2 regions of the Sphingomonas epibiotica genome follow, and region 2 is predicted to be linked to the other one. Evidence: riboswitches for the same ligand, from Rfam matches in the RefSeq annotation. Region 2 holds a riboswitch; the other holds the start of a gene.
The links. Region 2 has a riboswitch for cobalamin ahead of AAIO73_RS19240 (hypothetical protein). Riboswitches for the same ligand answer to the same signal wherever they lie in the genome.
Positions count from the first base shown of each region.

Region 1 (17,375 bases), on a different contig from region 2:
CCGCGCCCGACCGCCGATTGCGGGTCGATTCCGGTCAGCAGCGTCGTCAGGCAGGCGGCGGGGGTGGTGTTGCCGATCCCCATCTCGCCCGCGATCAGCAGCGCCGCGCCGTCATCGATCGCCCGCGCGGCTTCGTCGGCCCCGACTGCCCATGCCGCATCGAACTGCGCCACGGTCATCGCCGGCCCAGCCCCCAGCGGTTCGGTGCCGTCGGCCACCCGCGCGTCGCGAAAGAAGCCCGGCCCCTCAACCCGCCCGCCGATCATCCCGACATCGACCATCCGCAACGGACAATCAGCCGCCGCCGCCAGCGCGTTGCTGGTCGCCCGGCCCGACAGGATGGTAGCGACCATCATCGCCGTCACCTCGGACGGCCATGCCGACACGCCTTCGCCGACACAGCCATGGTCTCCGGCGAACAACACGACGCGGCGGGGGGACGTCCGCGCATCGATCCGCCGCTGCGTCAGCGCCAACTCGGTCGCCAGCGTCTCCAGCCGCCCCATCGCCCCGCGCGGCTTGGCCAGCGCATCCAGATGCGCGCGAACGTCGTCGATCATGGTGCCTCCCCGGCAATGTCCAGCAATGCGTCGATATCGAGCGCCGCTTCCAACGCAGCCGCCACCCCGTCGAGCGCGGCATCGATCGCCTCGCGCCGGTCGAGCGGATCGCCCTGCGCACCGATCCGTCGCAACAGACTCTCGCGCGCGGTAGCGGCGTCGAACAGGCCATGGACGTAGCAGCCGGCAATCTGCCCATCGCGTGCGACCGCTCCGTCGGGCGTGCCATCGGCGAATTGTAGAAAGGGCGGCGTACCCGGCGCGACGGTCGTGACGCCGGCATGGATCTCATAGCCCGAAAACGCCGCATCATCGGCCAGCATGCCGGCCGCCGGGCGCGTCGTCTTGGTGCCGGCAATCACCGTCTCGACCGGCAGCAGGCCGAGGCCGGTGACCTGCTCCGCCGGCCCCTCGATCCCGTCCGGGTCGGCGATGCCGGTCCCCAGCATCTGATAGCCGCCGCAAATGCCGATCACCTGTCCCCCGCGCCGGACATGTGCGGCAAGGTCGATATCCCAACCCTGTTCGCGCAGGAAGGCGAGGTCGGCGATCGTCGCCTTGGTCCCGGGCAGGATCACCAGCGCGGCATCGCCCGGTAGCGGCTGGCCCGGTGGAATCATCCGCAGCCGGACCGCCGGATCGTGCGCCAGCGCGTCGAAATCGTCGAAATTGGCGATGCGCGACAACATCGGCACCGCGATCAGCGGCCCCTCGCCGCGCTCGCCGCCCCGCCCCAGCGCCACCGCATCCTCGGCGGGCAGGCGGGCAGCGTCGGGCAGCCACGGCACCAGCCCGATATCGCGCCAGCCGGTCCGCGCCACGATCTCGGCGCGACCGTCGTCGAACAGCGCCGGGTCGCCCCGGAATTTGTTGACCAGAAAGCCGCGGATCATCGCCGCATCGGCCGGGTCGATCACCGCCTGAGTGCCGACCAGCGCCGCGATCACCCCGCCGCGATCGATATCGCCCGCCAAAACCACCGGCACCCCCGCCGCCCGCGCAAATCCCATATTGGCGATGTCGCCCGCGCGCAGGTTGATTTCGGCGGGCGATCCCGCACCCTCGACCACGACGATATCGGCCTCCGCCGACAGCCGGCGATAGGCGGCGACGACCTGGCCGAGCAATTCCTCGCGCCGCCGCCGGTAATCGCCCGCCGCCATCGTGCCGGCGACCCGCCCGCCGACGACCAGTTGCGACGTGCGGTCGCTCTGCGGTTTCAGCAGCACCGGGTTCATGTCCGTCGTCGGCGGCACACGGCACGCCATCGCCTGCAACGCCTGCGCGCGGCCGATCTCGCCGCCATCGGCACAGACGGCGGCGTTGTTCGACATATTCTGCGCCTTGAACGGACGCACCCGCAGGCCCCGGTTGGTCAGCAGGCGGCACAGCCCGGCGACCAGCACCGACTTGCCGACGTCCGATCCGGTGCCCTGAATCATCACCCCAGCCATGGGACGATCCCGACCAACATCCACAGCAACAGACAGGCCGTCCGGTAGATGCGAAGCGCGCGCAGCAGATCGCCGGCATAGGGCAACGGCCCGTCGCCGAGGACCGCGCGGTGCGCCGGCTCGCCATCATAGCTCACCGCGCCGCCCAGCCGCCGCTCCAGCGCCCCAGCCATCGCCGCCTCCGGCCAGCCGCCATTGGGCGAGGCATGGGCGGGCGCATCGCGACGCATCGTCTGCCAGCCGCCGCGTCCAGCCAGCGCGATCAGCACGCCCGCGATCCGCGCCGGTACGAAATTGACGACATCATCGGCCCGCGCCGCCGCCCAGCCGAACGCCGATAGCTCCGGCGTGCGATGCCCGACCATCGAGTCCGCAGTGTTGATCGCCTTCACCGCGAACAATCCAGGTAACCCGAACAGCAACAGCCCCAGCGCGGGCGCGACCACCCCGTCGCAGAAACTCTCCGCCAGGCTTTCGATCGCCGCCGTCACCACCCCCGCCTCGTCCAGCCGGTCGGTATCGCGCCCGACGATCATCGCCACCGCCTGTCGTGCCGTGCCCAGATCGCCCGCCGCCAATGGCCGCGCGACCGCCGCGACATGATCGTGCAGGCTGCGCTGCGCGAGGCCGGTCGTCGCCACCGCCACGGTGACGATCGTCCCCAGCCGCTCGATCGCGAGGCCGAGCACGACCGACAGCGCGACCAGCAGCAGCACCAGCGCCACCCCCTCCAACCGACGCCGCCGGTTCCAGCGCCGCTCGACCCCCTCGATCAGCGCGCCGACGCCCATCACCGGATGCCACCAGCGGCGCGGGTAACCGACCGCCGCCTCGACGATCAACGCGGCGAGTGCGATCACCGCGCGACCGGCAGGATATAGCGATGGCCCTGCGGCGTCCGGCCGATCTCGACCTCGATGCCATAGGCTTCGGCAATGGCCGGCGCGGTCAGCACCGCATCCGCCTCACCGCTCGCCACGATCCGCCCGTCCTTCAGCAGCACCGCGTCGTCCGCGACCCGCGCCGCCAGATGCAGGTCGTGCAGCACCAGCACCACGCCGCGCCCGCCCGCCGCCACCCCGCGCAACCGCGCCAGCACGTCCAGCTGGTGGGCGGGGTCGAGGCTGGCGAGCGGTTCGTCGGCCAGCAGCCAGTCTGGCTCGCCGGCCAGCACCCGCGCCAGCAGCGCCCGGCCCCGCTCGCCCCCCGACAGCCGCTCGACGCCGCGGTCGGCCAGCGCGGTCATATCGGTCGCGGCCAGCGCCGCCGCGACCGCATCGCGATCGGCCTGCGTCTCGCCCCATCGCCCGCGATGCGCGAACCGCCCCAGCCCGACCAGCGTTTGAACATCGATATCCCAATGCACATCGGCAGCTTGCGGCAACAACCCGATCGCCCGTGCCCGTGCGCGCCGGTCGATCGACTGTACATCGGTGTCGCCCAACCGTACCGCGCCCCTGTCCGGCCGTCGCAGCGCCGCGAGACAGGCGAGCAGGCTCGACTTGCCCGCGCCATTCGCCCCCAGCAGCGCGGTCACCCGCCCGGGTCGAAACGCGAAGGACACATCGTCCAGCACGCGCTTGCCGCCCAGCGTCAGGCCGATCGCATCCGCCACCAGATCGGTCATGCCAGCCTCCGCCGCATCGCGATCAGGAGATAGAGGAAGAACGGCCCGCCCAGCATCGACATGGCGATGCCCAGCCGCAATTCGCTGACGGTCGGGGCGAGGCGCACGAGGCTGTCGGCAAGGGTTAGCAGCACCGCGCCGGCCAGCGCGGAGGGCAGCAGGATCGCCGAGGGCCGGTTGCCGGCAAAGGGCCGAACCATGTGCGGCACGATCAACCCGACGAACCCGATGATCCCCGCCGACGCCACCGACGCGCCCACGGTCAGCGCGATGCCCGCGATCACCAGCCGTTGCAGCCGGGCCGGATCGACCCCCATCGACCGCGCCGCCGCCTCGCCCAGCGTCAACGCGTCGAGCGACCACGCGGTCATCGCCAGCAACGCCATTCCAGTGACGATCAGCGGTGCGGCGACCGTCACATCGTCCCAGCTACGATCGGTCAGCGCGCCCATCAGCCACGTCACGATCTGCGACGACACGAACGGCGTCGGGGCAAGGCTGATGGCAAGCGCCGTCAGCGAGCCGGTTATGCTGGTCAGGATCATGCCGCCGAGCGTGAACAGGATCAGGCTGCCGGAGCGACCGGCGATCAATGCCAGCAGCGCCATCGTTACCCCCGCCCCGACCAGCGCGAAGCCGGGCAACAGCCACATCTGTGCGGCATAGCCGAAATACAGCGCGATCACCGCGCCGAACGCCGCGCCCGACGACACGCCGAACAGCCCCGGATCGGCCAGCGGATTGCGCAGATAGCCCTGCATCACCGCGCCCGACAGGCCGAGCGCGCTTCCCACCAGCAGCGCCAGCACGGTGCGCGGCAGGCGCAGTTCGACGATGATGATCGATCGCGGATCGTCGGCGGTCCACGCGTCGAACGGCACCCACACCTTCCCCGCCGCGACCGACAGCGCGGCGGCGAGCAGCAGCAGGACGATCAGGCCGAATGTCAACCGCTTCACGACGCCACCTGCGCACGCACCTGCCGCAACCGCGCCATCGCCGCGACGATCGTCGGGCCGCCGCAATTCATTAACCGCGTCGGATAGGGAGCAACGATGATATGCTTCGCCAGCCGCCGCACCGCCGGATGACCGGTCATGCGATCGTCCTGCACCCCAGCCGGCGCCGTCGACAACAGCACGCGCGGCGGATCGGCGACCAGATATTCGAGGGGGAGGACGTCCCATTGCTTCAGGCCATATTTCGCGCTCATGTTGCGAAACCCCGCGCGCCGGAGCAGATCATCTGTCAGCGTGCCGCTACCCGGCACCAGCCCGTTCCCCTGCCACACCAGCGCGCTGATCGGTCGCGCCGACGATGGTGCCGCCGCCACCGCGATGCGCGCCGCCAGTGCCTCGCCGCGCGCGGCATGGCCGGTGGCGGCGGCGATCTCGCGAACCTGCGCGATGCTTTCCGGCACCGATTCCGCGACCGGATATTGCACCAGCTTGATCTTCAGCCGCTTCAGCGCGGCGATCGTCGCCGGTTCGACATGCGGACCGGCCAGAACGATATCGGGACGCAGCGCCACCACTTCCTCCGCCGTGCCCGACGTCGCCTTGAACCGGTTCGACCACGCCAGCGGCACCGAGGTCGCGCGCGCATCCTGCGAATAATGGCTGATGCCGATAATCTGCGCCGGATCGGCGACGCGGGCCAGCACTGCATCGACGCACGGGTTGATCGACACGATGCGGGGCGCACGTGGCGCGGCCGACACCAGTACTGGCGCCACCAGCAACAGGGCGAAGCGACGGATCAATATTCGACGCCCTTCTGCGCCTTGAACCCGGCATGATAGGGATGCTTCACCTCGCCGAATTCGGTGATCAGGTCGGCGATCTCCAGCAATTCGGGCTTCGCGTTGCGGCCGGTGATGCAGATATGCTTGGTCAGCGGACGCTCCTTCAGGAACGCGACGATCTCGGCGATCGGCAGCGTGTCGTCACGCAACACGATGTTGAGTTCGTCCAGAATCACGAAGTCGATCGCGGGATCGAGGATCATTTCCTTCGACCGTTCCCATGCGGCGCGCGCGGCGGCGATATCCTTGGCCCGGTCCTGCGTATCCCAGGTAAACCCCTCGCCCATCACCTCGAAGCTGGCGAGGTCGGGATGCGCGTCGAAGAAGTTGCGCTCGCCCGTCTCCCACTTGCCCTTGACGTATTGCAGGATCGCGACCTTCATTCCCCAGCCGATGCTGCGGATCGCCATGCCGAACGCGCTCGACGACTTTCCCTTGCCATTGCCGGTATGGACGATCAGCAGCCCGCGTTCGAGCGTGCGGCGCGCCTGCATCTTCTCGCGTGCCACCGCCATGCGCTGCATCCGCGCATTGTGCTTCGCATAGTCGTCGGGGGTCTCGGTCATCGGTCATGCTCCGATAGGGCGGTGGTAAGACGGGAAAGCGCCGCGCCGTCGGGCGGCAGGCCGATGCGCAACCGGTCGCGCCGGTCGGCGAACGGCCGGGTCAGGATGGCACGGTTGCACAGGTGACGGAACAGCGCATGTGCGTCGCCGGTCTCGATCAGGCGGAACAGCGGCGCATGGCCGACCACCGGCCACCCCGCCAGCGCCTGATCGAGCAACATCCCCGCCGTTTCGATCCGCCCCGCCTGACCCGTGGCAAAGCCGCGATCGGCATAGGCCACTGTCCCGATCCGAACCGCCGCGCTCGACACCGGCCAGTCGCCGAGCAACTGGCGCAGCGCCACCGTCACCCCGCCGCCAGCGATCACGAAGCCCAGCCGCAATCCGGGCAGGCCATGGAATTTGCCGAAGGATCGCAGCACGATTAGCCGGTCGGACGCCTGCGCACCCAGACCGGGTGCGGGATCGGCATAGGCTTCGTCGACCACCACGATCCGCTGCCGCGTCAGCGCCAGCAGATGCTCGGGCGGCGTGACAAAGCCATTGGGATTGGCGGGACTGGCCAGCACCAGTAGGTCGGCATCGCCCGGATCGGCGAGCGCCGCGACGGCGCGCGCATCGGGCCATGCGGCGACATGACCGGCATAGCCCGGCCACACCACCGCCGGCCGCTCGGCATTCAGGATCACCGCCAGCAGCCGCAGCGCCAGGTCGGTTCCCGGCACCGCCACCACCCGCGCCGGATCGGCGACTCCGAACGCCTGCGCCGCCGCCGCTTCCAGTGCTGCCAGTTCGCCCGGTTCGGGCAGGCGGTCATGACCGGGATCGATCGCGCCATGCGGATACGCCCATGGCGCGATGCCGGTGGAAAGGTCGATCCAGTCCTCCCCGCCGAACACGCGCGCGGCGGCGGTCACCCGCCCGCCATGCGCCCAGAATTCGGCGAGGTCGGTCATCAGTAGCTGAGCCTGACGCCACCAAAGGCGGCGCGCCCCGGCGTCCCATATTGGAAGATCGTCTGATAGCGTTCGTCGAAAAGATTTTCGACGCGGCCATAGACTTCGATCCGTTCGGTGACCGGGAACGACGCGCGCAGATCGGTCAGGACATAGCCGTCCAGCCGCCGCGTATTCGACGCATTGTCGAAACTATCGCCGATCATGGTGACGGTCGCGCCTACGCCCAGCCCGAAGCCCCAGCGATAATCGGCATTGACCGTCAGGCTGTCGGCAGGACGCCGAGCCAGCTTGCGCCCGAAATTGGCCGTACCCGCCGAGCGGTTCTCGGCATCGAGCCACGTATAGGCGGCGGCGACGGTGAACGCATCGACCGGACGCAGCTTCAGCGCGAATTCCAGCCCCCTCGCCTCGGCACGGGCGATATTGTCATAGGTGCCGAACGGCCGTCCGGCACAGATGCCGGTACCGGCCGGGGGGCAGGAGATGAACGCGATCAGATCCTTCGACGTGCGGTCGAACCACGTCGCGCTCGCCTCGACCGCATCGTTCAGCCCGCGCTGGGTAATGCCCGCGTCCCAGCCCTGCGAACGTTCGGGGGTCAGCAGCGCATTCCCGTATTCGCTCTGCAACTGATACAGGGTCGGTGCCTTGAACCCTTCGGAATAGCTGGCGCGCAACAGCGTGTTGCCCCGGTTCGGCGACCATACGCCGCTGCCCGCGAACACCGTCGCACCACCGAAGACATTATGATCGTCGTGCCGCACCCCGCCGGTCAGCGTCAGATTCGCGATCGGCGTCACCGCCAGCTGGCCATAGACCCCGAACAGCCGCGCGCGACCGGTGGTCGGTGTGCCGCCATAGCTGGACGAGGTGAAGCGCGACACTTCGCGCTCGATGCCGAAGGTCGCGAACACCGCCTCGGTCACGTCGAACGACCCTTGATAGTCGAAGCGATCGTTGCGCCCCTTGCCCCGGAACGTCTCGGTCGGAATGCCGTCGGGATCGGTGTTGGTCCGGTTACTCGACGTATGGGCATAGCCGATGCGGTTGCGGAACCGCCCGTCGAACAGCGCGGCGTTCAGCCCGGTATAGCCGGTCCACTGCTCCGCATCGCCAACTTCGCGGGTATCGCCGAAGCTGAAGGTCGGCGCCGGAAACCCGTCGATATCGGTCCGCCCGTTCGAATAAAAGCCGCGCACGTCGACCGATACGCTGTCGGCCAGCGCCACCGATACGCTGCCGTTCGCGCCATAATTGCGATAACCGTCCGCCTCACGTCCCGGCGCATAGGCCGAAATGCCGTCGGTGGTCAGGAAACCGCCGCCGATGCTGGCCGAAACCGGTCCGGCCTTGCCCGAGATGTTGGCGAACCCCTGTCCGGTGCCGAACGAACCGCCCTCGCCGCGCACGTTGATCGACAGGTCCTCGGTCGGCTGGCGGGTGATGAGGTTGACGACGCCGCCGATCGCCTGACTGCCCCACAGCACCGACTGCGGCCCACGCAGCACTTCGATGCGGGCGATATTGCCGACCAGCAGGTTGCCGAAATTGAACCCGCCACCCGGCGACGACGGATCGTTCAGCTTGACGCCATCGATCAGCGCCACGGTCTGGTCGCTGTCGGCGCCGCGGATGTTGACGCTGGTCGTCGTGCCGATGCCGCCATTGCGGGTAACGGTAACGCCCGGCGTCTGGCGCAGCAGGTCGGATACGACCACCGCCTGCCGCTGTTCGATGGTGGCGAGGTCGAGCACGGTCACCGCCTGCCCGACGGTATCGACCGGCCGCGCCTCGCGATTGGCGGTGACGATGATGTCGTCATCGCCCTGCGCCACGCGTTCGAGGCCGGCGGACGACTGCGCGCTCTGCGCAAAGCTCGGGGCTGCCGCCAACAGGCAGGGCAGCAACAGGAAACGGGTCTTCATTCGGGTAATCCCCCTTGGCATCAAACAAGGGGACGCGCGGCGCGGGCGCCGGAACAGGCTGTTCTCCGCGCGCACGACCCCCAAACGACGTCGTCACGCGAGGAAACCCTCGATCACCCGGCACACCCCGTCCGCGCGAAGGACAACCGCGACGGGCAGGTCTCCTGGCTCCCGGGTCGTCGCCTTGCCCGGCCTTCCCGGACGGATGTCCAGTGGCATGCGGGGGAGCAAGGCTCGCCGGTCACAGTTGCGGGGGCAGCCCCGGATGACGCGTTCACGACGCGCTTCCGGGTTCCCTTTTCATCCCATTTCTGGGAACCTGTCGCATCCGCGCCCTTAGAGCGCATCGGGGCACAGGACAAGATGGCGACGACAACCCTGTTCGTGGGCGGCGCACGCTCGGGCAAGAGCCGGCTGGCGCAACAGGCGTGCGAGGCGCTGGCAGGGCCATGGACCTATCTCGCCACGGCAGAGGCCTGGGACGAGGAGATGACCGACCGCATCGCCCGCCACCGCGCCGATCGCGGCTCCTGTTGGCACACGGTCGAATGCCCGGTCGATCTGGCGGCTGCGATCGATGCGGCGACGGGGCCGGTGCTGGTCGATTGCCTGACGCTATGGCTGTCGAACCTGATGCTGGGTGACCATGATATCGACCGCCATACCGCCGACCTGCTCGCCGCGATCGGCCGGGCGCGGCACCCGGTGCTGCTGGTCGGCAACGAGGTCGGCATGGGCATCGTGCCCGACCATCCGCTCGGCCGGCGATTTCGCGATGCGGCGGGGCGGTTGAATCAAGCGGTGGCAGCGAAGGTCGATCGGTGCTGGTTCGTGGTGGCAGGCATGGTGCTGCCGCTTCACCGGTTCGATCGCGCACCCTGACAATATCCCCGCATCGGCGAGACCGTAGCGAAACGCTATTCTTGTACCCCGGCGAAGGCCGGGGCCCAGTTGGGGGACGTCGGTAAGGTCGGGAAAAGCCTTCCCAACTGGACCCCGGCCTTCGCCGGGGTACGGGATTTCTTAAGTGATCGGGCGACTTTCGCAGGCCTTGCCTCCGCGAGGATACGACCGCATCACTGCGCCACCACCTCTCGCAACGGGGTCCACGCCACATCATAGCGCCCATTGTCCACGGGCGCGCTGGGCGCCCGCCCATCGAACATATTGTGCAGATACTGCATACCCTGCCACGCCGGAAACACCTGATCCCGCGCGGGAAACAGCCGGCGCGTCACGGCGATCATCCGCGCCAGCGACCCGAGCGACCCGGCGCGTAGCAGTCCATAGGGCCTGCCCGTCACCTCGCCCATCAATGCCGCCAGATCGCGCGCGCTGACCTCGGCCCCCGCGATATGCAGGTCGCGCGGCGCGGCCGGATCGAGCGCGGCGGCGGCGGTGTAGGCGGCGACATCGTCCTTGGTCGTCAGCGCGAACTTCACGTCCGCATCACCCCAGTACAGCACACGCCGCACCCGCCGCTGGGTCAACGGCATCTGCCCGTTCAGCATATCGGCGAACGCGCCGTTGAAGATCGACGTCGCCATGATCGGCGCAGTGTCGATCCGGGTGCGGAAGGCGCGGCGCAAGTCGAAATTGCGGTTGGTGCCGGTCGGCAGCGCGCGATAGTCGATCGAGAAATCGGACGGGATGAACCGCGCCGCCCCGCCGCCAAGCGCCGCGTCGAGCAGCCGCGTCTGCGCATCGAGGATCGTGTCACCCAAGCCGTTCAGCGCCGACACCACGCACACCACGGCGCGACAGGCATGGGCCAGCGCCTGCGCGTCGCCGAAATCGACCGGATAAGGATCGGCCCCGATCGCTTCGAGTTTGGCAATCCGGTCGGGGGCGGTGCCCGGCCGGACCAGCGCACGCACCTTCGCGCCGCGCGCGACTGCCGCCTTCGCGATCCGCCCGCCCAAATCGCCGGTCGCCCCCGCGACGATGATCGTGTCCATGTCCGTTTCCCGTCTGTCGTCCCGACGAACCGTCAGGCCGCGTCGTGCGTTCCCCGTCGCGGCAACGCAAGGGGGCGATTAAGATGAGTCAAGGCACGGCACCGCGCTGCCCGATCTGCGGCAACGCCAACTGGCACGACCGCGCGCTGCCCGAATGCACCCATTGCGGGCTGGCAGTCGTCGACCTTCGTTTCGACGCCGAGCGATTACGCAACGCAATCGGTGACCATTTGCAGGGACGATCGCCCGCACGCGGCTTCGCGTTTGCCCCCCATGCCCGGCGCAACGCGGCATGGGCACTGGGACTGGTCGATGGCCGGCCCGCCACCCCGCGACCGCACAGCGTCACGCTCGGCATGATCGCCCGCGCCGGCGAGGCGGACACCATCGCCACGATGCTCGCCGACCTCCGCCCCGCCTTTCCCCACGCCATCGTCCTGCTCGACGGTACGTCCGCCGACGCGGCGGCCCTGGCCGAACGGACGCCTTGGGCGCAGATCATCGCCCATCCGCTGAACGGAGACTTCGCGGCGCAGCGCAACCGGGTGCAGGCGCTGGCCGCCGGCTGGGTGCTGCAACTCGATACCGACGAACGGCCCGACGCGGCGTTGCTGGGGTCGCTCGGCTGGCTGACTCATGCGGCGGATCGCGACGGGCTACAATCGCTCGGCCTGCCGCGCCGCAACTGGGTCGATGGCGTGCAGTCGGCGCTGTGGCCCGATATCCAGTACCGGTTGAACCACGCCGGCATCCGCTTCGCCGGCCGCGTCCACGAACGCCCGGTCGTGCCGTTCGAGCGCACCTCGCTGGCCCTCGCCGGCTCGATCGACCATCAACTCAGCCGATCGCGCGTCGTCGAACGCTCGGTGGCCTACGAAGCCATGTCGACCGACGCCGGCCGGCCGAGCGACGAAGCCGCGCTGCTCCGCCCGTTAACCGCCGCGACATAGGCCGCTAGCGTTTCCGCCGCGAGGCCGGCGCGGGTGAAGCGCCCCGCCGCAACCCGCGCCGCCGCCGACAACGCCTGCCGCAACTCGCCATCGCGCAGCATCCGCCGCAGGATCGCACCGAGCGCCACCGCCGTGCAATCCTGTGCCAGCAATCCCGCGCCGCTGCCGCCGACGAACAATTGGGCGCTCGGATCCTCGCCACACGCCGCGATCGGCCGGCCAAAGGTCATCGCCTCCTGATAGACCAACCCGAAACTCTCGTAGCGCGACGGCGCGACGACGATATCCGCCGCCGCCAGCGCGGCGTGCAGCGTGTCGTCATCGACCCGGTGATAGCTGTCGATCCGCTTGAGCGCGGCGGGCGGCAGCCGGTCGAGTTCCTGGCGGTGCAGCCCGATCATCGTCAGCCGGAAATCGGGCAGCGTCCCGGCATCCGCCTCCGCTGCCAGTGCCGGCAGCGCGCCGATCAGCGCGTCGGTGCCCTTGCGCGGCTCGTTGCGTCCGACGAACAGCATCCGCAGCACGGCATTGCCCGGCGGATAGGGCGCCGCCCGTCCGGCATCACCGATCGCCGGCGGCAGGCTGAGGCCGATCACCGCATGGCCCGCCCCCGGCGGCTGCGTACCGTAGAGCGCCGCGACCTTCGCGCCATGCGCTTCGGTATTGGAAATCAGCCCCGCCGACCGGCGTGCCGACAGTGCCTCCAGCGACACCGCCGCCCAGCGATCGATCCTGTCGCGTAACGACCGTGGCTTGGCCGCACTCGTTGCGACCGGCGTCGAATTGCGCGTGACCAGCGGTGCCGGCCCGGTCAGCGCCACCCACAGCCCCGGCGCATACCAGTTAGTTGCCTCGATCACGTCGAACGGCCGTTCGGCATGCAGTCGCTGCACGACCCGCGCGACCATCGCCGGACCGCACAAATGCCCGATCGCCGGCCAGCGGCGCAATTTGGCAAGCCAGCCATCGGCCTGCGCCCCGACCACCTCGACCGCGCCGTCCATGCTGCGGTCCGCGCGGTCCATCGTCACGACGCGCACGTCATGCCCCGCCTCGGCCAGCGCCTGCGCGATCTCGCGTGCCGCACGCGACAGGCCGCTTTTTTCGGGCGGATAGGCCCAGCTGACCAAGCCGATCCTCATGCCATCGCGCCTTGCGCCAGCGCGATCCGTTCGCGGTACAGCGTCACATAATCCTCCGCCATGCGCGTCGCCGTGAAGCGCGCTTCGAACCGTTCCCGCACCTTCGCCCGGTCGACTGTGTCGATCTGCGCCAGCGCCTCGACCGCCGCTTCCTCGGTCTTTACCACGAAGCCGGTGACGCCATGCTCGACCACTTCGCGCACGCTGCCGCGATCCCATGCGATCACCGGCGTGCCGCACGCCATCGCCTCGATCATCACCAGCCCGAAGGGTTCGGGCCAGTCGATCGGGAAGATCAGTGCCGCCGCCCCGCCCAGCAGCGCCTGTTTGCCGCGATCGTCGACCTCGCCGACATGTTCGGCATCCGCACCCAGCAGCGGCGCGACCTGTTCGTCGAAATAGCGCGGATTGCCGACATCGATGCCGCCCGCCAGCCGGATCGGCCGCCCCGCCGCGCGCGCGACGCGGATCGCGACGTCGGGCCGCTTCTGGTCGGTCATCCGCCCGATAAAGGCTACTCCCTCTCCGCCCGCGCCGGGTTCGAACCGGTCGACCGGGATGCCGTGATGCACCACCCCCGCGCGATTGGCGCGGGGCAGGTCGCGCGCCTGCGCCGCCGAGATGGCCGCGACGGGGAGTTCGGGAAAGCTGTGGAAGAAGAGCTTGCGGTCGAGTTCGTCCAGCCGCCAATGCACCGTCGTCACGCTCCGTCCGATCCGGTCGCCCAGCACTGCGGCATGGGCGAATTCGCCATGGCAATGGACGATGTCGAACTCGTGCAGATGCTCGGCCAGCAACCCGAGCTGCGCCGCCTCCAGCGCGGCGGGCACGCCGGGCGCGACCGGTCCGTGATAGGCCTGCAACGCGCGCAGGCTGGGATGCGCCGACAAATGGCGCGCAGTGGTCACGCTGTCGCTCGGTGCGATCAGCGTGACGTCGTGGCCCATCGCCATCAACGCGTCGGTCAGGTCGGATACCACGCGCTCGGTCCCGCCGGTCTTTCCGGGGGGCGTGGGGTAGATGACGGGGGCGATCTGCGCGATCCGAAGCGGGGATACCATCGCCCACCGGAACCAAGCGGGAGCCGAACGGTTCCTGTCGGGGCGGGCACAAGTCCGCAATTTTCAACGGGAAAGTTCCGTAATGTTCATATTGCACCTCGCGCTACAGGGCTGTCTTCGTGCGCGCGAGGTTGAATATGGCGTTACCGCCGACACCGGCGGCCATATCCGCTATCTGCTCGATCTGGTCGCCGCCACCGGCCGGAACGACGCCATCACCCGGACCGAGATCGTCACCCGCGCCTTTCGCGGCGGCCCGCTTGGCGACGGTTACTGGCGCGAGGTGGAAACGATCGACGACACCACCCGGCTGGTTCGGCTGCGCTCCGCCAGCGACGCCTATCTGGCCAAGGAAGCGCTGTGGCAGGAACAGGACAGCCTGATCGACGCGCTCGTCATGCATATCGAGGGGCTCGACCGGCGCCCCGACCTGATCCACGCCCATTATGCCGATGCCGGCGCGGTGGCGGCGGCGGTCAAGGCGCGGCTGGGCATCCCCTATCTCTTCACCGCCCATTCGCTGGGTCGGGTCAAGCGCATCGCCTTCGGCACCGACTGCGCCGAGACGCAGGGGCTGGAGCGCCGTATCGATATCGAGGACCGCGCCATCGCCGGTGCCGATGCGATCATCGCCTCGTCGCGCGACGAGGCGGAGGTGCAATATGCCGGCTATTCCAGCTACGATCCCGGCCGCATCCGCATCATCCCGCCGGGCAGCGATCTGGCGATGTTCGCGGGTACCTGCAGCGATGTGATGGTCGATGCGCGGATCGATCGCTTCCTTGCCGATCCGTCCAAGCCGGTGATCCTCGCGCTGGCACGGCCCGTCAGCAAGAAGAACCTTGCCGCCCTGGTCCATGCCTATGGCCGCTGCCCGGCGCTGCAGACCGCCGCCAATCTGGTGATCGTCGCCGGCACGCGCGACGATCCGCGCAGCCTCGAACCCGAACTGGCCGGCAACATGGCCGAACTGTTCGCGCTGATCGACCGTTACGACCTGTACGGATCGGTCGCGATTCCCAAGACCCATGCCCCGCACGAGGTCCCCGCCCTCTATGCCCATGCCCGGGCGCGGCGCGGCATCTTCGTCAATCCGGCACTCAACGAACCCTTCGGCCTGACGCTGCTGGAGGCGGCGGCATCGGGACTGCCGCTGGTCGCGACCGACAGCGGCGGGCCGAACGACATTATCGAGGGCTGCGGCAACGGCATCCTTGTCGATCCGCGCGATCCGCTGGCGATCGGCCGGGCGATGCTGACCATCCTGTCCGACGATGCGCTGTGGGACCGTTATTCGCAGGCGGGGGCGACCGCCGCCGAACTCTATGACTGGGACGGCCATGTCGCGCGTTATGCCGAACTGGCGCAGGCGGTGATCGCCCCACCCGCCCCTGTCGCCGAAGCTCCGCGTCTGCTGCTGATCTCCGACATCGACAACACGCTGCTGGGGGAAAGCGAAGCGGCGCAGGCGTTCAACCTGTGGCATGGCGACCAGCACGACATGATGTTCGGCATCGCCACCGGGCGCAGCCTGCACAGCGCGCTCGCGATCCTTGCCCAGAACCAGGTCGCCCCGCCCGCGGTCATGATCACCTCGGTCGGCTCGGAAATCTACCATCGCGTCCATGGCGGCATCTATGTCCGCGACGACGCATGGACCGCGACGATCGATGCCGGCTGGGATCGGCAGGCGATCGCCGCGCTGCTCGCCACGCAGGGCGATCTGCGTCCGCAAAGCCCCCTCGAACAACGCAGCCACAAGCTGAGCTATTTCACCGCCGGCGAACCCGACATCGCCCAGCGGATCCGCGACCTGCTCGCCGATGCCGGTTTCGCCGCGTCGGTGATCCACAGCCATGGCCGCTATCTCGATATTCTCCCGCTCGCCGCATCGAAGGGGACGGCGGTCGACTATGTCCGGCAACGCGCGGGGATGCGCCGCGATCAGGTGATCGTCGCGGGTGACAGCGGCAACGATGTCGAGATGCTGCGCGCCTGCGCCCATGCGATCATCGTCGGCAATTATTCGGACGGCCTCGCCCAGCGTCCTGACCTCGCCCACAGCTATGTCGCGCGGCGCGGCTATGCGTTCGGCATCATGGAGGGGGTTGCGCATTTCCGGGCGCAGCCGCAGCCGGTGCAGCAGCGCCTGTCGGCGTGATCTCGGTCTGTACGCTGGTGCGCGGGCGGACCGCGCATCTCGCCAATCTGTTGTCGGGGCTGGCCGCACAGACGCGCGCACCCGACGAACTTGTGATTGCCTATATGCAGGACGCCGCCCCCGCCGGCCTGCCCGATCCGGGCGTGCCGGTGCACGAGGTGTTCGTTCCTGGCGACCCGATGCCGCTGGCGCTGGCGCGCAACGAAGCGGCGGCGGCGGCGCGGGGCGACCGGCTGATCTTCCTCGACGTCGACTGCATCCCCTCGCCCACGCTGGTCGTGCGCTATGCCACGGTGCTCGACGAACGCCCCGCCTGCTATCTGGGCGAGGTCCGCTATCTGCCGCCCGGCCCGGTCGATCCGGACAGGGCCGTCCGCCACCCGGCCAAGCCGGCCTTGGCCGACGACGAAGTCCGCCCGGTGCCAAGCCATGGCGAGCTATGGGGCCTGTCCTTCGCCCTCCCGCGCAGCGCGTGGGATGCGGCGGGCGGCATGGACACCGGCTATGTCGGCTATGGCGGCGAGGAGACCGACTTTGCCTGGGCGTTGGCGGCGGCAGGGGTGCCGATGGCATGGGTCGGCGGTGCGGTCGCGTGGCATCAGCATCATGCCGTCCACGTCCCGCCGTTGCATCAATTCGACGCGATCCTGCGCAACGCGACCCGCTTTCGCGAGCGCTGGGGGCGGTGGTGCATGGACTATTGGCTGGGCCAGTTCGCCGACATGGGACTGATACGCTGGTCGCCCGATGCCGATGCGATCACGGTGCTGCGCCATCCGACCCCCGCCGAAGTTGCCACCAGCCACCGCGCCGACGCACTGTTCAGCTAGGTAACGATAGCCAAAGCATAGCCCGTTCGTACTGAGTAGCCATTGAGCTTGTCGAAATGGCGTATCGAAGAACCGTCTGAGGAAGGTGCTTCGATACGGGTCTTCGACAGGCTCAGCCCCTACTCAGGACGAACGGCAGCCCCTGTTGTCATCCTGTTTTCACCCATCCGCTCACTTTCCTACAACGAACCGTTCTGGTTACGTTCCGCCTCCCAACAGGAGGACTCCATGGACGCAACCGACCTTATCGAAGACGTCATCGACCGCGAAGGCGGCTATGTCGACCACCCCGCCGATCGCGGTGGTCCGACACGTTTCGGCATCACCCAGGCGGTGGCCCGCGCCGAAGGCTATGACGGTCCGATCCGCGAACTGCCG
Region 1 covers NZ_JBDGHY010000003.1:269,963-287,337, forward strand. Annotated here, with positions in the region: gene cobT (nicotinate-nucleotide--dimethylbenzimidazole phosphoribosyltransferase) at 1-560, opposite strand, end outside; gene AAIO73_RS07635 (cobyric acid synthase) at 557-2,014, opposite strand; gene cbiB (adenosylcobinamide-phosphate synthase CbiB) at 2,002-2,871, opposite strand; gene AAIO73_RS07645 (ABC transporter ATP-binding protein) at 2,871-3,641, opposite strand; gene AAIO73_RS07650 (FecCD family ABC transporter permease) at 3,638-4,600, opposite strand; gene AAIO73_RS07655 (ABC transporter substrate-binding protein) at 4,597-5,403, opposite strand; gene cobO (cob(I)yrinic acid a,c-diamide adenosyltransferase) at 5,400-6,011, opposite strand; gene AAIO73_RS07665 (aminotransferase class I/II-fold pyridoxal phosphate-dependent enzyme) at 6,008-6,967, opposite strand; gene AAIO73_RS07670 (TonB-dependent receptor plug domain-containing protein) at 6,967-8,895, opposite strand; cobalamin riboswitch at 9,033-9,233, opposite strand; gene cobU (bifunctional adenosylcobinamide kinase/adenosylcobinamide-phosphate guanylyltransferase) at 9,259-9,777, shown strand; gene AAIO73_RS07680 (NmrA family NAD(P)-binding protein) at 9,972-10,853, opposite strand; gene AAIO73_RS07685 (glycosyltransferase family protein) at 10,937-11,803, shown strand; gene AAIO73_RS07690 (glycosyltransferase family 4 protein) at 11,725-12,945, opposite strand; gene AAIO73_RS07695 (glycosyltransferase family 4 protein) at 12,942-14,006, opposite strand; gene AAIO73_RS07700 (HAD-IIB family hydrolase) at 14,089-16,167, shown strand; gene AAIO73_RS07705 (glycosyltransferase family 2 protein) at 16,164-16,997, shown strand; gene AAIO73_RS07710 (glycoside hydrolase family 108 protein) at 17,226-17,375, shown strand, end outside.
Region 1: it holds a riboswitch for cobalamin, as region 2 does, so the genes downstream of both, AAIO73_RS07670 (TonB-dependent receptor plug domain-containing protein) here and AAIO73_RS19240 (hypothetical protein) in region 2, are expected to answer to the same signal.

Region 2 (12,475 bases):
CTGAAGCCAACCATACGCTCGTCCTCGTTGACGGGATCGAGGTGTCGGATCCCTATGCCGGCGAGTTCGATTTCGGAACGCTTATCGCCGACGAGGCTTCGCGGATCGAGGTGCTGCGCGGACAGCAGAGCGCGATCTACGGGTCGGACGCGATCGGCGGCGTCATCCAGTACATCACTCTCGACGGCCGCGATGCGCCCGGGGCGGTCGCGCGGATCGAAGCCGGTTCGTTCGGCATGGTGAACGGTGCTGCCCGGATCGCTGGATATAGTGGCGATCTCGACTACGCGCTGTCCGCCACACTCAATACCACCGATGGCACGCCAGGCGCCCGGAACGGCACGCGCGATCTTGCGAACGACAGTGGTGCGGTCTCGCTGAAGACGACGTTCGCGCCATCAACCAATGCACGCCTCACTGGTGTATTACGCTACGCGCGCACCAATGCCGAATTCAACGACAGCGATTCCGATCCGGGAAGTCCGACCTTCGGATTCCAGGTCGATAGCCCCGGCAACCGCTTCGAGAACGAGGCTATCTATGTGCTCATCAGGGGCGAGCTAGACTTGCTCGACGATCGCTGGACCCAAGCGTTTTCGGCCCAGATCGCGGATACCCGGCGCGACGGTTTCGCTTCGACTGGACGCAGCTATGGCAGCGAGGGCCAGAGGTTGAAAGGGTCCTACGATACGACGTTGCGTATCGAGGCTGGCGGTCTGACCCACCGGGTCACGGCGGCTCTCGATGTCGAACGCGAACGCTTCCGTAACACCGATCCGACCGGCTTCGCATTCACCGGTCGCCGACAGATCGACAATGTCGGTCTCGTCGGCCAGTATGCGATCGATCTCGGAGACCGAGCGAGCGCGTCCGCATCCATCCGCAGGGACTGGAACGACCAGTTCGCCGATACAACCACGTACAGGCTTCAGGCGAGCTATCGGATCGCTGCGGCTACGCGAGTGCGCGGGGCCGTCGGATCGGGGGTGAAGAACCCCTCGTTCTACGAACTATATGGGTTCGTGGACGGCCGTTTCATCGGCAATCCCGACCTCAGGCCCGAGAAGTCGAGCGGATGGGAGATCGGGATCGACCAGTCGCTGTTCGGTGAGCGCGCTTCAATCGGGGTCACCTATTTCGAGAGCGAACTGGACGAAGAGATCTTCACTTCTTTTCCGCCCCCGAACTTCGTCGCCAGCCCTGGCAATCGCGATACCGTATCCAAGAGAAACGGCGTCGAAGTGTTCGGCGAGGCGCGCTTCGCGGAAGCTTGGCGCGTCAATGGAGCCTACACCTATCTGCGTTCCCACGAGGATGGCGCGCGCGAAGTGCGGCGGCCCTCCCATACCGCCAGCCTGGCTGTCGACTGGCGCGCTCCCAAGGATGCCGGAGGGGTCACGCTCGTTGCGCGCTACAATGGAGAGACGATCGACAGCGCTTTCATCGATCCCTCGTTCGTGCCGGTTCGCGTGCAACTGGACGACTACTTTCTGCTGAACGTCAACGCCGACGTGAGGGTGATGGATAATGTCGAGCTGTTCGGCCGAGTCGAGAATTTGACGGCCGCCGATTACGAGGATGTCTTCAGTTTCGCGACGCCCGGACGCTCGTTCGCCATTGGCGCGCGCGCGCGTTTCTAAGGAGAATTTCGATGACGGATGAAATGATAGCAAAGTCCGACATTGCGAGGTTCGCATGGCCTGTCACACTTGCCTTGGCGACGGTGGGCGGATCGCTGGTTGCCGCCTGCATGATGCCGTTCGTGGCTGTTACGATCGTGACCGCCGCGACCATGCGCCGCTCGCTCGCGTTAACGACGATCCTCGCGATCTGGGCGACCAACCAGTTGCTGGGGTTCACCGTCCTCGGCTACCCGCACACGGGATATGCGTTCGCCTGGGGCGGTGCGCTGGGCATCGCATCTATTCTCGCCATGCTCGCCGGTGCCATCATCATGGGAGAACAAAACGAGCTGAGCACCCTCCGGACATTTGGCGCCTTTCTGATCGGCTTCGCTGTTTACGAGGCTGCGCTATTCGGGTTTGCTTTGGTGGTAGGCGGGACAGAGACTTTCACGATGGCGATCGTGGGACAGATCTTCGCGAACGATGCATTATGGTTCGCAGGACTGTTGTTGGCGTCCTGGCTCCTCGCCAGAGCCGCTCCCACGCTATTCGGACCTTCTCCGCGAATACGGTTCGCCTGACATGGCGCAGCCGCGCATCGTGTCCCTCCTGCCGAGCGCGACCGAAATCGCCGTCGCACTCGGATTGGGAGAGAGCCTCGTCGGTCGCTCGCACGAATGCGATTATCCGCTTTTCGTAAAGGCATTGCCGGTCGTCACGTCGACCAGACTCGAGAAAGGACTGACGTCGCGGCAGATCGACGACCGGATCCAGGAAATCGTGAGGCAAGGACTGTCGGTATACGAAGTCGATACCGCGCTTCTGCGGGACTTGCGGCCCGACCTCATCTTGACCCAATCGCAATGCGCGGTCTGCGCGGTCACCCCTGCCGATCTGGAAGAAGCACTCGGCGACTGGATCGGAACCGCCCCGACGCTGCTGTCGCTGGCACCCGATACATTGGAAGATGTATGGAGCGATTTCGCTAAGGTCGCCGAAGCGGCGGGAATTCCCGAGCGTGCATCATCGGTCGTCGGTGACTTGAAGGAGCGGATGTCAGGGCTATCCCGAAGTAGCGCGGAGAGGATGGATCGCCCGCGTGTCGCCGCGATCGAATGGATCGATCCGCTGATGGCTGCAGGAAACTGGGTACCCGAACTAATCGAGGCGGCCGGCGGTCACCCATTGTTCGCGCGAGCCGGAGAACATTCCTCGTGGCTGAATTGGGACGACTTGATTGCCGCCGATCCCGATCTGATCGTTGCGATGCCCTGCGGATATCTGTTGCCACAAACGCTCGCCGATCTGGGGTCGCTCGTCGACCACTTCGGTTGGAAAGACCTTACCGCGGTTCGCAAAGGGAAGGTCTTTGCCGTTGATGGCCACCATCTTTTCAATCGTCCTGGCCCACGACTCGTCGAATCGGCTGAACTGATCGCGCAGTTGGTTGGGGCGACGCCAACACAGGCATTGGAGATGGGACGGGATTGGATCTCCATCGATGGGGTTTGACGATGTTTTTCGCGCTATTCGACGCGAAACGAGCGCATCAGCCCTTGTTTTCAAAGCTGCGTACCGATACTCAAAATCAGCTGCATGCAAAGTTGCGCGCATTCAGCTTCAAGTTCGCACCGGTAACGGGAACACAGTGAGGCCCTCCAAGGTCAAATCTGCGGCTGTCCCTGCAACTGTAAGCGGCGAGCGAGAAATACTGGCGGGTCACTCCGCAACCACTGGACTGATTGTTTGGTTCGGGAAGGTGTATTTCAAGTGATGACCCGCGAGCCAGGAGACCGACCGGAGCGAGTCGCTCTTGCCTGATTCATGGGATTGGTCGGGCGCGGAATCATTTTCGTCGGAGCGACGATAAGCGGCTTGGATTGCTCCGAGCACGCCCGGTCGGCGTATCGCGTCCGTTGACCAGGCTGCTCGGCCGAGGTCCGGAGATCCAAGCCACTATATCGGCGTGAAGGGCTCAGAGCCCACGGAGAAAATACCATGTTCAAAACTAAAACGAAGGTTCTGGCACTCTCGGCTGCAATCGCATTTGGCTCTTCTGCCGCGGTTGCTCAGCAAACGGATATCGGGCCATTTCTACCCGAAGTGGGACAGGCCATAGCTGCGGCCGAGCAAGGTGCGCAAAACATCTGTGCTTCGAATGGCGGTCTGGCATCTTTCAACGTCATTCGCATAATCCAGAACGCCGGTTATTTCGCGGCGCAATTTGAGTATTCATGCAACGGTTGATTCTCAGGCCACTTCGCATTGAATGAGAACGATGAACGGCGCTGGCTTAAACCCGGCGCCGTTTTCGACTGCGGTTCGCGACCGCCCTTTTGTCGACCGCTGACATTCTGAATTTTTCGCGACGATTTGTTGTGTCTCGGAGAGTGTAGCGCGTAGCTGCCGCTATACGATCAACTGTTTTTGGGCGTTCAGATCTCGTACCAGAATGGCTGGGATTGAGGCGCGTTACCAACGACAACCGGTTCTTCATGAACGACCGCTTTTGGCGATAGGTCGAATGCGCTGCTACCACCGAAATGGGGTCGCTTGCTGAATGTCGGCTTCTGGCGGAAAATCGCAGATAGCTGCCATCGGCTCAATGGGTCCTCACGCAGCGTCGGGGTCACTGGAACGAGCCGCCTTCCACGCCCATGGCAGGAGCTCGTCGAGGCGGTTGATGGGATGGCCTTTGCCGATGCGGTCGAGGACGTCGGTCAGCCAGACCTGCGGGTTCACGCCGTTGAGCTTGGCGGTCTCGAGCAGCGAATACGTCGCGGCCGCCCGCTCGCCGCCGCAATCCGCGCCGGCGAACAGCCAGTTCTTGCGCCCGACCGCGATGCCGCGCAGCGCGTTCTCGGCAAGGTTGTTGTCGATCTCGAGCCTTCCGTCCTGGGTGTAGGCGAGCAGCGCTGGCTTCAGCTTGAGGGCATAGCGCAGCGCCTCGGCAAGCGGTGAGCGCGCCGATGCCTGGTCGAGAGCGCTGTCCGCCCACGCAAAGAAGTCGAGGGCAATGAGCTTTGATGCTGAGCGCTGGCGCAGACGCTCCTGGGGAGGTTCACCCTCGATCAACCGTTCGACCTCGTAGAGCTGCGCGATCAGGCCGAGTCCCTTGCGCGCAGCGGATCGATGATCGGCAACAAGCACATCGTGCAGCTTGCGCCTCGCATGCGCCCAGCAAGCGACGGGGGTGATGGGACCCGGCTCCCGGCCTGGGTCGTAGAGCGCGTTGAACCCGGCATAGGTGTAGGTGCTTGCAATCGTAGCGGCGTTTGCTTGCAAACAGAGCCTTTTTTTGCTCGGATTATCTGACAACCGGCTCGGCGATCTGCTCGCGCTATCTGCCAGTGTGCTCGCCATCATCCTGCGCTGCTCGCAATCATAAAGGTCTGCTCACATCCCCTGCCAGCGAAACAGGGCGTCAGCGCGGCACCCGGATGGAACCTTCCGCGATCCCCTCGGCGACATTGGAGAGCATGACGGCGTAGCGATGCAAACCGGGGAAGCGACCAGCGTTCTTGTCGATTTCACCGCCGTATCCGGCGTCGAGCAACGCCTTGAAGTCGGGCATCACGTCGAACATGCCGCCGAGCAGATCGATATCGGAGGCCCCGGTAAGCAACAGGGCGTTCGCATGGGCGTCGAGACGCTTCATCGTTTCCAGCATTTCGGTCCTGGTCATCGCATCCTGTCCGCTTGCGGGGTTCCATCGCCTAGCACGACGCGCCGGCCCTGTTCGCGAAAACCTTCCTTTCTGACGACCTCGCGGGCGGGCCATGACGACAACGCATTTCTGCGGCCCGCCGCTTGTCAGAACTGTTCTGGAAACCTGCTTCGCAAAAGCGCTTGCCGGCTACGGGTTTGGAGAGCCCATTGGCACGGAGCGTGAGCACAACGCCCCGTTTGCAAGCAGCGCCGGATGATGGCGAGCACACTGGCAGATAATTCGAGCAGGACGCTCCCCGCCAGTGGCAGAAAGCGTGAGCAGGAAATCAGGCTGTTTGCGAGCACACGCCGCTATGATTGCAAGCGCCTACACCTATGATGGCGCCACCACCAGCGTACGCACCAATGTGGGCAAGGCGCGCAGCTATGGCGGCGAGGCCAGCTTCACGATCCGCCCGGTGCGCCCGATGACCATCAATTTCGGCGTCGCGCTGCTCGACACGAAGGTCACCGCGATCGAGGCGATCACCGCTGCCGAAAAGGCGCGCCTGGGCAACGACTTGCCGTTCGCGCCGAACATGACGCTGAACGGCTCGATCCGCTACGAGTTCGCGCTGAACGATCGCATGACGCTGACGCCTCAGGTCGATGCCCGCTACGTCGATGCCTATTATGGCGATCTCGACAATACGGCGCCGGTCGGGGACTTCGCGCTCGTCAATGCGCGCATCGATCTCAAGATCGACCAGCGCTGGACCGTGGCCGGCTTCGTGCGCAACATCGCCGATGTCGATTACACGACCGGCGGATCGGCGACGCAGGCATTCAGCGGCACGCCGCGCACCTGGGGCGTTTCGCTCGGGGCGCGTTTCTGATGGCGCTGACGCGGCGCGGCGTTCTTGCGGGATCGGCGGCGGGCGGGCTTTTGCTCGCCGCCGGTCCCGCCGGGGCAAAAACGAACATGGTCTTCGCGCATGGCGTGGCGAGCGGCGATCCGCATGCCGACAGCGTCCTGCTGTGGACCCGCGTGACCGATCCTGCCCATGGGCCGGTCAGCGGCACATGGGAAATGGCCGAGGATGAACTGTTCACGCGCATCGCTGCGCGCGGATCGTTCAGCACATCGGCGGCGCGGGACCATACGGTCAAGGTGATCGCCTCCGGCCTGAAGGCGGGCCGCGAATATTTCTACCGCTTCCGTGCCATGGACACGGTATCGGCGATCGGGCGGGCAAAAACCCTGCCAACGGGACGCATCGATCGTCTCGATATCGTGCTCGCCTGCTGCGCCATGTATATGTTCGGCGAATTTCACGCCTACCGGGCCATTGCCGATCGGGAAGCGGTGGACCTCATCCTCTTCGTGGGCGACTATATTTACGAATATGGCGCCAACTCGATGCCCGCACTCATGGATGTTCGGGCGATCGAGCCAACGCACGACACGGTCACGCTCGCCGACTATCGCGCACGCTATGCACAGTGGCGTCGTGATCCGGCCCTGCGCGACGCCCATGCCCGCGCGTCGTGGATTTGCATGTGGGACGACCATGAAATCGCGAACGACGACTGGATGCATGGTGCCCAGCATCACGATCCGGCGGCCAACGGCGACTGGGAGGAGCGCAAGGCTGCGGCGGTTCAGGCCTACCTGGAATGGATGCCGATCCGCGATCCTGTCACTTCCGATCCCTATGGCATCACCCGCAGCTTCGCGTTCGGCGATCTCGCGACGCTGGCCCTGCCCGAAACCCGGCTCAAGGCCCGCCAGCAGCAATTGTCGCTGGCCAAGGATCTCGACTGGCATGTTGTCGACCGGCGCGGCAGTGGGGAGCGGGTGATATCCGACCCGGCGGAACTCAAGACACTCGACCTCAAGGCCCTGCCGCAAGGCGTCACGCGCGAACCCGATGTCGCAGCCTTCCGCGAGAAACTTGCCGATCCCGCGCGCGAAATGATCGGCGCGGAACAATGCGCATGGCTGGCGGACGAACTGAAGGCCCATAAGGATGCTCGCCGCCCGTGGTTCCTGTTCGGCAGCGCGACCATCCTGTCCAGCTACGTCTATCCCGATCTGACGAAGTTTCCCGATGGCAAGGTAGCGCTGGCGCCGATGTACGCCCTGACGCGCTATGGCCTGCCGCTTCTCAATGTCGATTCCTGGGACGGCTATGCCGGCGAGCGGGACAAGCTGTACGACCAGTTCGAGAAAAGCGGCGCGAACCTGCTCGTGCTGTCGGGCGACAGTCACATGGCCTGGATCAACGAACCCCATCGCGGGGACCGCCGGATTGGTCTCGAGCTTTCCGCCTCCACGCTGACCGGTCCTTCGATCGGGGAACTGCTCCTGCCGTCGGGGCCGGTCGGCGACGCCTTTGTCCACGACAATCGCGATATACGCTGGTGCGACACCAATGCCGTTGGTTTCGTAACGGTATCGCTGACACGCGACCGGGTGGAGGCCGACTTCGTCCGCGTCCTAACGCCGCGCCAGGCGATCGGAAAGCTCGACATCGCGCGCCATGCCAGCGCACGGATCGCCGAAGATGGGTTGAGCGGCTGGGAGATCAGCTGACCGAACGGCACTGCGTCGGAGCGATCCGGCGCAGTGCCAGCAGGCCGATGAGGCCAGCCAGGCATGAGGGCAGCGCGTAGATCGCCCGCAAGGTGGTTTCGCCTAGCCCATGCGCGGCACCCGGCAGGAAGCCGATAAAGGCGAGCGCCGTGAGCGCCCCGAAAACGCCCAGCGCGGCGGCGAGCTTGTTCGCGACATTGAACGGCGCATAGTGCGTGGCAGCAAAGCCATTGCCGCCCGATCGCACCAGATCCGACACCATCGCCCGCAGCAGCTATATAGTCCGCACCCCATGCGAAACTGCGGATGAGCAGATGGGCCAGCAGCAGCGCCCCGGTCCACCCGTGAATCCCCAGTGCCTCCTCTATGAAGAAGAGCGTCACCGCCCCTTCTGCCGCGTCGGCGGCGCCGAGCGCCCGCATAGAGCAACAGGATGAGCACCAGTTCCCGGCGCAGCAGTATCGGGACCAAGGAGTCTCGATTGCCTTGGTACATCCACATCGACGAGGAAAAGACCGCGAGGTCGCTGGCGCTCAAAGGCGCTTTTCTTGCTCCTTTCATGAACGGCTTGTCGCTGACATGGAACGACCGCCTTGCAGGATCTGATGATGATTGAGTTACAAATTACGACGCGGACTTTTTTGTACGAGAGATTCTATCCGTAAAACTGACTCACGGCATAGCAACCGGGCACAACAACTATCGGCTCGGGAGAAAATAGTCTCTGAGCCCAACCCACTATCGTCATTTGCTGCACAATGCCCGATGCTCGCCTGCGAACTTTCCCCTTACCGAAAAGCTTGGGCTACTTACTGAGCGCAGACGGACCAATACACAGCCACGCCTGATATCTCTCGCCGAAATTCGGACCTACACCGCACCTTGACCGCCATCATAAGCGTCAGGACGCAATGCAACATGTCCGCCGCCCAAATGTCATCAAATCGACCCGAAACGGACCGGAAATCGCAACTCGCTCCATTTAACGCGATGCTGCAAGTGCGAAATTGCGCGCTGCTTGGGGGATATTGGGTCATGAATATTTTGCACACGCGTTCGCGCGCCTGCCTGCTAGGCAGTGCCGGCCTGCTCGCTCTGGTAGTAAGCGCGCCCGCTTTTTCGCAGACGCCCACGCCCGCAGCAGACCAAGCGGCGCAGGTCGATGGCGAGGCAACGTCCATCGTCGTGACCGGTGTTAAGGCTACACGCTCTGCGACCGCCATTACCACAACCGAAATCCAGAAGATCCTGCCGGGCGTTGCGCCGTTCAAGGCGATCCAGACCCTGCCGGGTGTCATGTATGTGACTGCCGATCCGTGGGGCAACAACGAGCAGAACGCCTCGCTCTTCATCCATGGCTTCAGCGCTCAGCAGTTGGGCCATACCCTGGACGGCGTGCCGCTGGGCGATCAGAGCTACGGCAATTTCAACGGCCTCTCTCCGCAGCGCGCTATCATCTCCGAAAATGTCGGCAGCGTCGTTGTCGCCACCGGCACCGCGGAACTGGGCATCGCGTCGACCAGCAACCTGGGCGGCGGGATCGAGAATTTCTCCAGCGATCCGCGCCAGCAGATGGGCGCACAGTTGAACCACACTTTCGGCAGCTACGGGACGGCCCGCACATTCGTTCGCCTCGACAGCGGCGAGTTTGGCGACGGCAATAGCGGCTATGTCTCGGTCCTGCGCCAGCGTGCGCGCGCCTGGGATTTCCGCGGCAAGCAGAAGGGCTGGGCCGCCAACGCCAAATTCGTCCATGACGACAGCAATGGCAAGCTGACCGCCTATTTCAGCTATTCCGACAAGCAGGAACCCAATGAGGACGCGACCACCGTCTTCAAGAACCCTACCAATGCGGCGCAGGCCTATCAGCCCTATACCCGCCCCTTCTTCTACCCCGATTTCGCCGGCGCGGTCGCTTATCTGAACGCCAGCGGCAATGTGCCGGCCGCCGAGGCGCAGAATTATCGCAACTATTACAGCGCCGCGATCCGGACCGATTATCTGGGCTACATCAAATATCAGGCCCATCTGTCCGACCAAGTCGACTGGTCGAACCAGGTATATTATCATAATAATGACGGCGCGGGCATCGTCGCCGGACCGATCACGGTCGCGGGCCTGCCCAACCTGTTCTCGCTCTATTTCCCCGGCCAGAATCTGAAGACGGCCACCGGCAATTCGGGCTATGCGATCCGTACCACCGAATATCGCATCGATCGCGGCGGCATCCTGTCCTCGATCGACGCGACGTTGGGCAACCATCAGATTCAGCTTGGTGCGTGGTACGAATATAACAGCTCGGCCGCCTATCGGAACTGGTATGCGCTCAATGTGACCCGGCCGCAGGACTACAACCCCTATTCGCTGCCGCCGCATGATCCGCTGTTCACCCAATATGCCAGCGAGATGCGCACCAATGTTCTGCAACTTCATGTGCAGGACAGCTGGCAGGTCACGCCCAGCCTGCTGGTCCAGGGCGGTTTCAAGTCCAGCCTGCAATTTGCCAGCGGCACCTTCCCGGTCCAGCCGATCATCGGATCGCTGCCTGGTTCGGCAAGCGCCCTGCCCGAAGGCGAGATCAACACCAAGCGCTGGTTCCTGCCCGCGATCGGCGCGAAGTGGGACTTCACCGACAGCGAGCAGGTCTATGTCAACGTGCAGAAGAACCTGCGCCACTTCCAGCCTTATGGCGGCGGCGGCGTCACGCCGTGGAGCAGCGGCAGCCAGGCGGCATTCGACAATCTGAAGTTCAATGGCCGCCCCGAAACCTCCTGGGTCTATGAAATCGGCCTACGCAGCCGCCGGACCATCGACAGTTCGTTCCTGACCGGGATCGAAGCGCAGGTGAACTATTATCATGTCGATTTCAGCGATCGCCTGCTTGGCATCACGCCTCCCGGCGCGATCGGCGGCATCGGCGGCAGTGGCATCAGCGGCGGCACACCCGCCGTGTTCAACGTCGGCGGCGTGAAGACGGACGGTATCGACGCGGCGCTGACGCTGCGCTTCGGGCAGGTCTTCTCGCTCTACAACGCCGTGTCCTACAACCGCTCCATCTACGACAGCGACTATAGCACTATCACTGGCGCCGCGACCGGCACGCGGATCGGCGGCATCGCGACCGTGGGCGGCGTCGTGCCCACCGGCGGCAAGCTGATCCCGGTCAGCCCGAAGTGGATGAACAAGACGGTCGCGACGCTGACGCTCGGCGATTTCGATGCCCAGATGATCGGCGACTATGTCGGCCGCCGTTTCACCACCTTTACCAACGATGCATCGGTCAAGTCGGTGTTCCAGGCCAGCGCCCGGATCGCTTATCGCCTGCCCGCCAGCATGGTCGGCCTGCAAAAGGCAGAGATCAGCCTGAACGTCACCAACCTGTTCGACACGACGGGTGCATCGACGGTGCAGGCGAGTGCGAACACCAACAATTACAATGTCTACCCAATCCCGCCGCGCCAGTGGTTCGCCACATTGTCGGTGAACTACTGATGCAGGACAGGTCGGTATCCCGCCGTTCGCTGCTTCAGGCGGGTGCCGGCCTGACCGCCGCATTTGCGACGGATGTGGGGGCAGCGATCGCCGCCCCTGCCCGTCGCAAGGGTCCGCCGCTGCTCATCGCCCATCGCGGCGCGTCGGCGCTGCGCCCAGAACATACGCTTGCCGCCTATGCCAAGGCGATCCAAGACGGGGCCGACTATGTCGAGCCTGACCTGGTCGCTACGAAGGACGGCGTGCTGGTCGCGCGGCACGAGAATAATATCGCGGAAACCAGCGACGTTGCCGCCCGGGCCGATTTTGCCGCGCGCAAGACGGTCAAAACGATCGACGGCGAGCGACAGGAAGGTTGGTTCACGGAGGATTTCACCTTCGCGGAACTCAAGACGTTACGCGCGAAAGAGCGGCTGGGCGCCATACGGCCCGAAAGCCAATCCTATGACGGCGCATTCCAGATCGTGTCGATGGAGGAAATCGCCGATTTCGTGGCGGCCGAATCCGCCGCGCGCGGCCGGACCATCGGCCTGATCCCGGAGATCAAGCATTCCACCTATTTCGCAGGCATCGGCCTGCAACAGGAGCAGCGGCTGATCGATATCATCGGCAAGAGCGCCTATCTGCAACGCGCGCCGTTCGCCATCCAGTCGTTCGAGGTCGCTAATCTACGCGCGTTGCGCGGCAGGATCGGCGCCTATCCCAACATCCAGCTGGCCCAGTTGATCGGCGACCCGGCCCAGATGCCGGCCGATGTGCAGGCGGCGGGCAACAAGCGCTTCTATCGCGATATGCTGACGCCCGCAGGTCTTTCCGAAATCGCCAGCTATGCAGATTATCTTGCGCCCCATGTCCGGATGATCATTCCTGTGGACGAGGATCAGCGCCTGACAAAACCCACGGGGCTCGTCGATGCCGCACATGCGGCGGGCCTTCTCGTCAGCATCTGGACCTTCCGCCCGGAAAATCAGTTCCTGGCCGCCGATTTTCGCAGCGACAAAGGCGTTTCCGCGCGCAACGAAGAAGGCAGCATTGCAGAGATGCAGCGCTATCTTGCAACGGGTGTCGATGCGATCTTCACAGACGATCCGGCTTTGGGACGGCGTGCGATTTC
Region 2 covers NZ_JBDGHY010000015.1:1,428-13,902, reverse strand. Annotated here, with positions in the region: gene AAIO73_RS19255 (TonB-dependent receptor plug domain-containing protein) at 1-1,640, shown strand, start outside; gene AAIO73_RS19250 (hypothetical protein) at 1,652-2,206, shown strand; gene AAIO73_RS19245 (cobalamin-binding protein) at 2,208-3,137, shown strand; cobalamin riboswitch at 3,241-3,441, shown strand; gene AAIO73_RS19240 (hypothetical protein) at 3,624-3,872, shown strand; partial or broken gene tnpC (IS66 family transposase) at 4,239-4,955, opposite strand; gene AAIO73_RS19230 (arylsulfatase regulator) at 5,050-5,283, opposite strand; gene AAIO73_RS19225 (TonB-dependent receptor domain-containing protein) at 5,648-6,169, shown strand; gene AAIO73_RS19220 (alkaline phosphatase D family protein) at 6,169-7,869, shown strand; gene AAIO73_RS19215 (hypothetical protein) at 7,862-8,131, opposite strand; gene AAIO73_RS19210 (hypothetical protein) at 8,303-8,485, shown strand; gene AAIO73_RS19205 (TonB-dependent receptor) at 8,905-11,361, shown strand; gene AAIO73_RS19200 (glycerophosphodiester phosphodiesterase) at 11,361-12,475, shown strand, end outside.